Regions from separate parts of the Saccharothrix sp. BKS2 genome, predicted to be linked through region 2. Evidence: riboswitches for the same ligand, from Rfam matches in the RefSeq annotation. Region 2 holds a riboswitch; each other region holds the start of a gene.
The links. Region 2 has a riboswitch for S-adenosylmethionine ahead of Q5530_RS25805 (methionine ABC transporter ATP-binding protein). Riboswitches for the same ligand answer to the same signal wherever they lie in the genome.
Positions count from the first base shown of each region.

Region 1: linked by a shared signal. The riboswitch ahead of Q5530_RS19040 (aminotransferase class V-fold PLP-dependent enzyme) and the one ahead of Q5530_RS25805 (methionine ABC transporter ATP-binding protein) in region 2 are both predicted to bind S-adenosylmethionine.
Region 3: linked by a shared signal. The riboswitch ahead of thrC (threonine synthase) and the one ahead of Q5530_RS25805 (methionine ABC transporter ATP-binding protein) in region 2 are both predicted to bind S-adenosylmethionine.

Region 1 is NZ_JAUQOL010000008.1:247,499-250,742, reverse strand. It holds gene Q5530_RS19045 (potassium/proton antiporter) at 1-1,436, shown strand, start outside; SAM riboswitch class IV at 1,662-1,776, shown strand; gene Q5530_RS19040 (aminotransferase class V-fold PLP-dependent enzyme) at 1,809-3,125, shown strand; gene lspA (signal peptidase II) at 3,149-3,244, shown strand, end outside.
Region 2 is NZ_JAUQOL010000012.1:222,188-225,431, reverse strand. It holds gene Q5530_RS25815 (MetQ/NlpA family ABC transporter substrate-binding protein) at 1-202, opposite strand, end outside; gene Q5530_RS25810 (methionine ABC transporter permease) at 249-932, opposite strand; gene Q5530_RS25805 (methionine ABC transporter ATP-binding protein) at 929-1,939, opposite strand; SAM riboswitch class I at 2,153-2,244, opposite strand; gene rsmA (16S rRNA (adenine(1518)-N(6)/adenine(1519)-N(6))-dimethyltransferase RsmA) at 2,332-3,213, opposite strand; gene Q5530_RS25795 (transglycosylase family protein) at 3,224-3,244, opposite strand, start outside.
Region 3 is NZ_JAUQOL010000006.1:326,364-329,607, forward strand. It holds gene rpsT (30S ribosomal protein S20) at 119-379, shown strand; gene holA (DNA polymerase III subunit delta) at 674-1,657, opposite strand; SAM riboswitch class I at 1,758-1,884, shown strand; gene thrC (threonine synthase) at 1,896-3,161, shown strand; gene Q5530_RS15185 (DNA internalization-related competence protein ComEC/Rec2) at 3,088-3,244, opposite strand, start outside.

The sequences.
Region 1 (3,244 bases), on a different contig from region 2:
TGCTCTCGGTCGTCGCGGTGCGGCTGTCGATCCGGCTCGGCCTGCCGTCGCTCCTGCTCTACCTCGGCATCGGCGTGCTGCTGGGCGAGGCGGTGCTGGGCATCCAGTTCGAGGACGCGGACCTCACCCGGTCGCTGGGCACGGCCGCGCTCGTGCTGATCCTCACCGAGGGCGGTCTGACCACGCGGTGGCCCGACGTGCGGCCCGCGCTGGGGCTGGGCGTGGCACTGTCCACAGTGTCCGTCGGGGTCAGCATCGCGGTCACCGCGTTCGGGCTGCACCTGCTGCTGGACATGGACTGGCGCACGGCGCTGCTGTGGGGCGCGGTGCTGTCGTCCACGGACGCGGCGGCGGTGTTCAGCGTGCTGCGCGGGGTGGGCGTGGGCAAGCGGCTGATCGGACCGCTGGAGCTGGAGTCCGGCATCAACGACGCGCCGGTGTACATCGCCGTCGTGCTGCTGGCGGCACCCGACCCGATCACCTGGACCGCGCCGCTGCTGATGGGCTACGAGCTGGTCGCGGGCACGCTGATCGGGCTCGGGCTGGGGTGGCTGGGAGGCGTGGGGCTGCGCCGGGCGGCGCTGCCCGCGACCGGCCTGTACCCGCTGGCCACGGTGGCGGTGTGCGTGCTGGCTTACACGGCGGGGGACCTGGCGCACGCGTCCGGGTTCCTCGCGGTCTACATCTCGGCGTTGGTGCTGGGCAACGCGCGGCTGCCGCACCGGTCGGACACGCTGTCGTTCGCCGAGGGGCTGGGGTGGCTGTCCCAGATCGGGCTGTTCGTGCTGCTCGGGCTGTACGCCTCGCCCGGTCGGCTGCTCGACGCGGTGGTGCCGGCGCTGGTGGCGGGAGGGGTGCTGGTGCTGGTGGCGCGGCCGCTGTCGGTGCTGTGCGCGGCGCTGCCGTTCCGGGTGCCGTGGCGGGAGCAGGTGTTCATCTCGTGGTCGGGGCTGCGGGGCGCGGTGCCGATCGTGTTCGCGCTGATCCCGCTGATCCAGGGGGTGCCGGGGGCGCAGCGGCTGGTGGACGCCGTGTTCGTGCTGGTCGTCGTGCTGACGGTGGTGCAGGGGACGACGCTGCCGTGGCTGGCGAAGTGGCTGAAGCTGGTCCGGTCGGGTGAGGCGCTGGAGGTGCAGGTCGACTCGTCGGCGTTGGACGAGCTGGGCGCGGAGCTGCTCCAGGTGCGCATCCAGCGGGGGTCCCAGCTGCACGGCGTGTACCTGTCCGAGCTGCGGTTGCCGCCGGGGTCCTCGGTGAGCCTGGTGGTGCGGGGCGACAAGGGGTTCACGCCCCAGCCGACCACGCGGTTGCAGGAGCACGACCAGCTGCTGGTGGTGTGCACGGACGTCGTGCGCACGGCCACGGAGCAGCGGATCCGGGCGGTGGACCGGGCCGGTCGCTTCGCCCGCTGGAAGGGCGACGCGGGCCTGCCCTGATCGCGCGAGTCGTACGTTCCGGCCCGTCGTGTCGTACGTCCAGGACCTCCGAATTCAGCGTTCGCGTCACCCCGATGGGGTGCCTGAACGTGTAACTCGGGGGTCCTGAACGTACGACTCGCGCGGTCTGGAGGTACGACTCGCGGGGTCTGAGCGTACGACTCGCGGTCTCAGGGGGTGGGATGGGTGGTGGGGTGGTGGGGGGCGGGTTAGGGTGGTGGGGAAGGTCATGAGTGCCAGTGACAAGCCCGGGCTTGCTGGCCGGCAACCCTCCAACCGCGGTGGGGTGCCCCCGGTGAGGACCTGGTCGTGCGCGTCGGGCGTGCGGCAAGCGCGGGCCTCCGGTGGAGTCCCGGACTCCCGGAGGGTCTCGTGGCCGTTGCGGTTTCCCCTGTCGTCGGTGCCGGTCTGCCCCGGACGGTGGGCGCCTCGCTGAGGGTGCCGGTGCTGACCGGCGAGCGGGTCGAGTACGCGAACCTGGACCACGCGGCCGGCGCGCCCTGCCTGGAGCAGGTGCGGGACGCCGTCGACGAGCTGCTGCCCTGGTACGCGAGCGTGCACCGGGGCGCCGGGTTCGCCTCACAGGTGTCGACGCGGGTCCACGAGCAGGCGCGGGAGGCGGTGCGCCGGTTCCTGGGCGCGCGCGACAGCGACTCGGTCGTGTTCACCCGCAACACCACCGACGCGCTGAACCTGCTGGCCAGGGCCCTGCCGCGGCGGACGGCGGTGGTGCTGTTCGACACCGAGCACCACGCGGCGCTGCTGCCGTGGCGCGGGCCGCACGTGCGGCGGCTGCGGACGCCCGGCGACCCGGCCGCGGCGGTGCTGGAGCTGGACCGGGCGCTGCGCGAGGCGCCGGTCGGGCCGCGGCTGGTGGTGGTGACCGGCGCGTCGAACGTCACCGGCGAGGTGTGGCCGGTGGCCGAGGTGGTGCGGGTGGCGCGCCGCCGCGGTGCGCGCGTCGTCCTGGACGCCGCCCAGCTCGCGCCACACCGGCCCATCGACCTGCGGGCCCTGGACGTCGACTACGCCGTGCTGTCCGGGCACAAGCTGTACGCCCCGTTCGGCGCGGGCGCGCTGGTCGGCCGGTCGGACTGGCTCCGGGCCGCCGAGCCCTACCTGGTGGGCGGCGGGGCCACGGCCCGCGTCACCGACCGCGGCGGCCGGTTGGGCGTGTCCTGGTCGAACGGGCCCGAGCGGCACGAGGCGGGCACCCCCAACGTGGTGGGCGCGCACGCCCTGGCCACCGCCTGCGACGTGCTGGCGCGGCACTGGGCGCAGACGCTGGAGCACGAGCGGGTGCTGCTGGCGCGGCTGCGGGACGGCCTGCGGTCGGTGCCCGGCGTGGCGGAGCTGTCGCTGTTCGGGGCCGGGCACGACCGGGTGGGCGTGGTCGGCTTCACGGTGGGCGCGCAGGACGTCGGCTACCTGGCGGCGGCGCTGTCCGCCGAGCACGGCATCGGCGTGCGCGACGGCGCGTTCTGCGCCCACGTGGCCGTCCAGCGGCTGGCCGGCGGCCCCGCGCTGCGCGCCTCGATCGGGCTGGGCACCACCGAGGAGCACGTGGACCGGTTCGTCGAGGCGCTGCGCCGGCTCGTCACCGAGGGTTCGCGGTTCGAGTACGAACTGAGGGAGGGTCGGTGGGCGCCGGTCGACGACGTGCGCCCGCTCCCGCCGTTCCTGCGCTGACGGGGATGCTGGACAATGGCCGGGTGAGCACTGAGCCCAACACCGAGCCCGACGCCGCGGACCAACCGGAGGCGCCGCTGCCCCAGCGCCGCGTCGCCCTGCTGGCCGTCATCGCGCCG
Region 2 (3,244 bases):
CGGTGAACTCCACCACCTCGATCCTCAGGTCCTTCGAGGCGGCCAGGTTCTCGGCCACGTACTTCAGCACCTGGGCGTGCGGGACGGGGCTCACGCCGACCTTCAGCGGCGCGCCCGGGTCGGAGGCGGCGCCGGTCGGGTCACCGCTCCCGCAGCCCGCCGCGGTCAGCAGCACGGCCAGCAGGGCAGCACGGATACGCATGTCGTTCCTTCGGGGGTGAGAAGCTCGCGGGGGTGTGCGAGAGAGGTCAGACGGAGGCGTGGCGGCGCCGGTCGACGGCCCGCGCCACGCGGTTGGAGGTGAACTGGATCGCGGTGGCGACGACCGCGAGCACGGCGACCGTGCTCCACAGGTAGCGGTCGTTGAACCGCTGGTAGCCCTCGCGCACGGCGAGGTCGCCGAGCCCGCCGCCGCCGACCACGCCCGCCATGGCCGAGTAGCCGAGCAGGGCGATCGCGGTCACGCCGATGGCGTTGACCAGCGCGGGCAGCGATTCGCGCAGCAGCACGCTGCGCACGATGCGGGTGGTGGAGGACCCGGTGGTCACCGCCGCCTCCACCACGGAGACGTGCACCTCGGACAGCACGTTCTGGACCAGCCTGCCGACGAACGGGATGGCGCCCACGGCCAGCGGCACGATGGCCGCGGTCGGTCCGATGGTGGTGCTGAGCAGGAGCCTGGTCAGCGAGGTGAGCACCACCAGCAGGACCAGGAAGGGCATGGAGCGGCCGAGGTCCACCACGAACCCGAGCACCTTGTGCGCCAGCGGCCGGGGCTTCAGCCCACCGGGTGCGGTGAGCTGGAGCCAGATGCCGACGGGGGTGCCGAGCAGGACCGCGATCAGGGTGGAGACGCCCACCATGTACAACGTCTCGCCGGTGGCGAGCAGGACCTCGTCGAACACGGTGGACCAGGGTGTCGCAGACCTCACGCAGCGACTCCCTGCGGCCCCGCCAGGGTCCGCCGCACCGAGCCGCCCGCCTCCGAGATCCACTCCAGCGCCGAGTCCGAGCGCTCGCCCTTCAGCCCGACGCGGAACCGCGCGACCGGGGTCTCCCCCAGCCTGGTCAGGCCGCCGCCCAGCAGGTTCAGCTCGATGCCGAACCGGTTGGTCACCTCGGGCAGCAGCGCGCCGACCGCGGCGAAGCCGACCAGCACCACGTCGGCGACCCGGTCGTAGGCGCTGTCGACCGCCGGGTTCTGGTCCGCGGCGGGCAGCAGCGACGCGGCCGTGCGGCTGCCGGCGTCGGACACCAGGTCGAGCACCTTGCCGTGCTCCACCACGCGCCCGTCCTCCAGGACCGCGACGTCGTCGCAGATCCGGCGCACCACGCCCATGTCGTGGGTCACCACGAGCACCGTCACGCCCAGCTCGGCGCGGGCCCGGTCCAGCACGGTGAGCACCGAGCCGGTGGTGTCCGGGTCCAGCGCGGAGGTCGGCTCGTCGGCCAGCAGCACCGAGGGCTGCGCGGCGAGCGCGCGGGCGACCGCGATGCGCTGGCGCTGGCCGCCGGAGAGCTGGTCGGGGTAGCTGCCGGCCTTGTCGGTCAGGCCCACCAGGTCCAGCAGCTCGGCGACGCGGGTGCGGCGCTGCGGCCCGGCCACGCCGGCGGCCTCCAGCGGCAGCGCGACGTTGCCCGCGGCGGTGCGCTGGCGCAGCAGGGAATCGCCCTGGGGCACGACGCCGATGCGCCGGCGGGCGGCGCGCAGGGCGGTGCCGTCGAGGGAGACGAGGTCGGTGCCGTCGACGCGGATCGCGCCGCTGTCGGGGCGCTCCAGCAGCGCGACGCACCGGGCGAGGGTGGACTTGCCGGCGCCGCTCGGGCCGACCACGCCGAGCACGGTGCCCGCGGCGACGTCCAGGTTCACGCCGTCCAGCGCGCGAACCTGCCCGGTACTCCCGGGGAAGGACTTGGTGAGGTTCTCGACAGTGATCACGTTTTCACTCCACGACTGCGTGCGGCAGCGCGCGCTCGGGGCGCGGGCGACCGGGGGTCTTCAGCTGGCAGGTGCGTCCGGACGGGGACGCGGCGGTGGGGAGGGGAGGAGCGCCGGGGCGATCAGCTCGTCAGCTGCGACAGCCGGAGACCGTGCGGCGGCCGTGGTCCACGACTCGCCGGCGCGTGAGCATTCGCATCCTGGGCACGTGATCCTCCATCGTTCCTGGCTGAAGCACCTGCCCCCAGGTGGGGTGGTTGCTGCGGCGTCGTGGAGCCAGGTCTCTCGGCCGCTCGGGATGGCAAGTCGAGTACACCTGAAGGACCCCGCCCGACGCAAGCCCGTAACGGAACCGTCCGGCAAATCACACTGATGGCCGAAAAGATCGATGTTTAGAGGGGGGTGGCGGCTTCGACTATCCGGATGAAGTCTCTGATACCGAGCTTTTCGCCGCGCGCGCCCGGGTCGACCCCGGCGGCCAGCAGCACGCGCTCGGCCTCGGCGGCCGAACCGGCCCACCCGGACAGGGCGCCGCGCAGGGTCTTGCGCCGCTGCGCGAAAGCCGCGTCCACCAACGAGAACAGCGCTTTGCGGTCCACAGTGGACAGCAGCTCGTGGCGCTCGAACGCGACCAGCGCGGAGTCCACGTTGGGCACCGGCCAGAACACGGAGCGGGACACCGGGCCCACCCGGCGGGCGTCGGCGTACCAGGCGAGCTTGACGCTGGGCACCCCGTAGACCTTGCTGCCCGGACCGGCGGCCATCCGGTCGGCCACCTCCGACTGCACCATCACCAGGCCGGTGCGCAACGACGGCAGCTCGGCCAGCAGGTGCAGCACCACGGGCACCGCCACGTTGTACGGCAGGTTGGCCACCAGCGCGGTCGGCGCGTGCGGCAGTTGCGCGACCGTGACGCGCATCGCGTCCGCGTGGACGACGGCGAGCCGGTCGGCCAGGTCGGGCGCGCGCTCGGCGACGGTGACCGGCAGGCGGTCGGCCAGCACCCCGTCGATCTCCACCGCCACCAGGGCCCGGCACGAGGGCAGCAGCGCCAGGGTCAGGGAACCCAGGCCGGGCCCCACCTCCAGCACGACGTCGTCCGGCCGCAGCGCGGCCGAGGACACGATGCGGCGCACCGTGTTCGGGTCGTGCACGAAGTTCTGGCCCAGCTTCTTGGTCGGGCGGACGTCGAGGTCGGCGGCCAGCCGACGGACGTCGGCCGGGCCGAGGAGCGCGCTGCCCCCCGGCCCGGCCGGCGATGAAGCTCCGGTCACGCGCCCATTCTTACGGCAGGCCCAGCTTGGA
Region 3 (3,244 bases), on a different contig from region 2:
TCGTGGTTGGTCGTACCGCGCGGCATTCCGCAGTGGAGGAAGACCGCCCTGGGTTCGGGGTGGAGCCGATCGACGAGCGCGGTACGACTCCGAGACCGAGGAAAAGGGTGGCTTTCGCGTGGCGAACATCAAGTCCCAGCTGAAGCGGATCAAGACGAACGAGAAGGCGCGCCTGCGCAACAAGGCCGTCAAGTCGTCGCTGAAGACCGCGATCCGCAAGTTCCGTGAGGCCGCCGAGGCCGGTGACAAGGAGAAGGCCGTCGCGCTGGCGCAGGAGGCTTCCCGCAAGCTCGACAAGGCCGTCACCAAGGGCGTGATCCACGCCAACCAGGCCGCCAACAAGAAGTCGGCGCTGGCCAGGCGCGCCAACCAGGTCTGACCCTGGTCCACGGCACCCAGCAGCACAGCACCCAGCACCACAGCACCGGAGCGCCGCTCTCCCCTCGCGGGGCGGGCGGCGCTCCTGCTTTTCCGGCCGCCGGGCACTTGTTTCGAGCTTTTCCGGCCGCCGAGCAGTCATCCCTGCTTTCCGGCCATCGGGCACTCATCCCCAGCTTTCCCGCCGCCGGCCGCCGGGCACCCGTCGCACGCCGACCGGCGGCGTCTCGGCATTCAGCAGCCCGGCATTCAGCAGCCCGGGTTCAACCAGCCCGGCGTTCAACCAGCCTGGCCTTCACCGCCGACCGCGGGCGGCGACGATCTTCAAGACCGCTCGCTCCAAGGCGTACCCGGAGTCGGCGGCGGCGCCCTTCACATCCGCGTTGAGGTCGGCGACCACCGACATGGCCGACGCCAACCCCCACTCCTCCCACCCACGCGACTGCCCCTGGGCCTTCTTCACCTTCCACGGCGGCATACCCAGCTCACCCGCCAGCTTGAACGGGTCCCCCCGACCGACCGCCGACACGCGCGCGACCGTGCGCACCGCGTCCGCCAGCGCGTCGGCCACCAGCACGTGCGGCACACCGAGCTGGATCGCCCAGCGCAGCGCCTCCAGCGCACCGGCCCGGTCACCCATCACGGCCTTCTCCGCGACCGCGAACCCGGTCACCTCCGCCCGCCCGCGGTGGTAGCGGCGGACCGCCTCGGCGTCGACCTTCCCACCGGTGTCGGCGACCAGTTGCGACGCCGCCGCGGCCAACTCCCGCAGGTCGGAGCCGACCGCGTCGATCAGCGCGGCCACGGCCTCCGGGTCCGCCTTGCCGCCGCCGGCCGCCCGGATCTCGTTGCGCACGAACGCCTCGCGGTCCGTGGCCTTGGTGACCTTGGGGCACTCGGTCACCCCGGCGCCCGCCTTGCGCAGCGCGGCGGGCAGCTCCTTGGCCGCCTTGCTGCGTCCGCCACCGCTGTGCACGACGACCAGCGTCACCCCGTCGGCGGGCGCCTTGGCGTAGGCGATCACGGCGTCGGCGATCTCCTTGCCCACCTCCTGCGCGGCTTCGAGCGCGATCACGCGACCCTCAGCGAACAGCGACGGGCTCACCAGTTCAGCCAGCTCGGGAGGGGTGAGCTCGGTCACCCGGACGCGCGTCAAGTCGGCCTGCGGGTCGATCTTCCGCGCGAGGTCCAGCGCGCCGCGCACCGCGCGTTCGACCAGCAACTCCTCCTCGCCGATGACCAGGTGGACGGCATCGGGCGTGTCAGCGGGCGCACTCACGCGCGCGATCCTCCCACGCCCCGTTCGCCGTCCGGATGGTGGACGTCACTGGCTACGGGTCGGGATCGTGTCGTAGGTTGACGTCACCACAACTGAATACCGCTCATCCAGAGGGGCAGAGGGATCGGCCCGAAGAAGCCCCGGCAACCCGTCGTTCAGCGTGCGCGTCCAGCGCCCGCCGGCGATCACGGTGCCAATTCCGACCCGCGACGCGGGAAAGATGAGGAGACACCTCGCGATGACTGCTGTCAGTGCGCCCTCGGCGACCACCACCTCCTTCGACCTCGGTCCGGCTCGTGCCCTGTCCTGTCGGGAGTGCGGGCACGAGACGCCGCTCGCACCGGAATACGCCTGCCTGGAGTGTTTCGGGCCGCTGGAAGTGGCCTACGACTTCGGCCGGGTCCGCCGTGAGGACATCGAAGCCGGCCCCCGGTCGATCTGGCGCTACCGCGGCCTGCTCCCCGTGCCCTCCACGGTCGAGTCGCACCCCAACACCAACCCCGGCGGCACCCGCCTGGTGGAGGCCGACCGCCTCGCCAAGGCCCTGGGCGTCCGCAAGGTCTGGGTCAAGGACGACACCGGCAACCCCACCCACTCCTTCAAGGACCGCGTCGTCGGCGTCGCCCTCGCCGCGGCCCGCGAGCTGGGCTTCAAGGTCCTGGCCTGCCCGTCCACCGGCAACCTCGCCAACGCCGTCGCCGCCGCCGCGGCCCGCGCCGGCTGGCAGTCGGTGGTCCTGGTGCCCTCCACCCTGGAGCAGGCGAAGATCCTCATGACCGCCGTCTACGGCGGCAACCTGATCACCGTCGACGGCAACTACGACGACGTGAACCGGCTGGCCCAGGAACTGGCCGCCGAGCACGAGGACTGGGCGTTCGTCAACGTCAACGTCCGCCCCTACTACGCCGAGGGCTCCAAGACGCTGGGCTACGAGGTCGCCGAACAGCTCGGCTGGCGCCTGCCCGACCAGATCGTGGTGCCCATCGCGTCCGGCTCCCAGTTGACCAAGGTCGACAAAGCCTTCCGCGAGCTGGGCGAACTCGACCTGGTCGAGCAGACCCCGTACCGGGTGTTCGGCGCCCAGGCCACCGGCTGCTCCCCCGTCTCCGCCGCCTTCAAGGCCGGCCACGACGTGGTCTCCCCGGTGCGCCCGGACACCATCGCCCGCTCACTGGCGATCGGCGCCCCCGCCGACGGTCCCTACGTGCTGGACGCCGTGCGCCGCACCAACGGCGCGATCGAGGACGTCACCGACGAGGAGGTCATCGAGGGCATCCGGCTGCTGGCCCGCACCGAGGGCATCTTCGCGGAGACCGCCGGCGGCGTGACCGTCGCCACCGCGAAGAAGCTCATCGAGTCCGGACAGCTCGACCCGGACGGCGAAACCGTCCTGCTCATCACCGGCGACGGCCTCAAGACCCTCGACGCCCTCAGCGACCGCATCGGCCCCCGGGCGAACGTGCCGCCGTCGGCGGAGGCCGTGCTGAAGGCCCTCCAGAACTGACACCGCCACCCGGACCACCGGACACATCGGAGCCACAAGCCGTACCGGCGCCACCGGCCGCTCCGGAGCCACCGGCAACACCG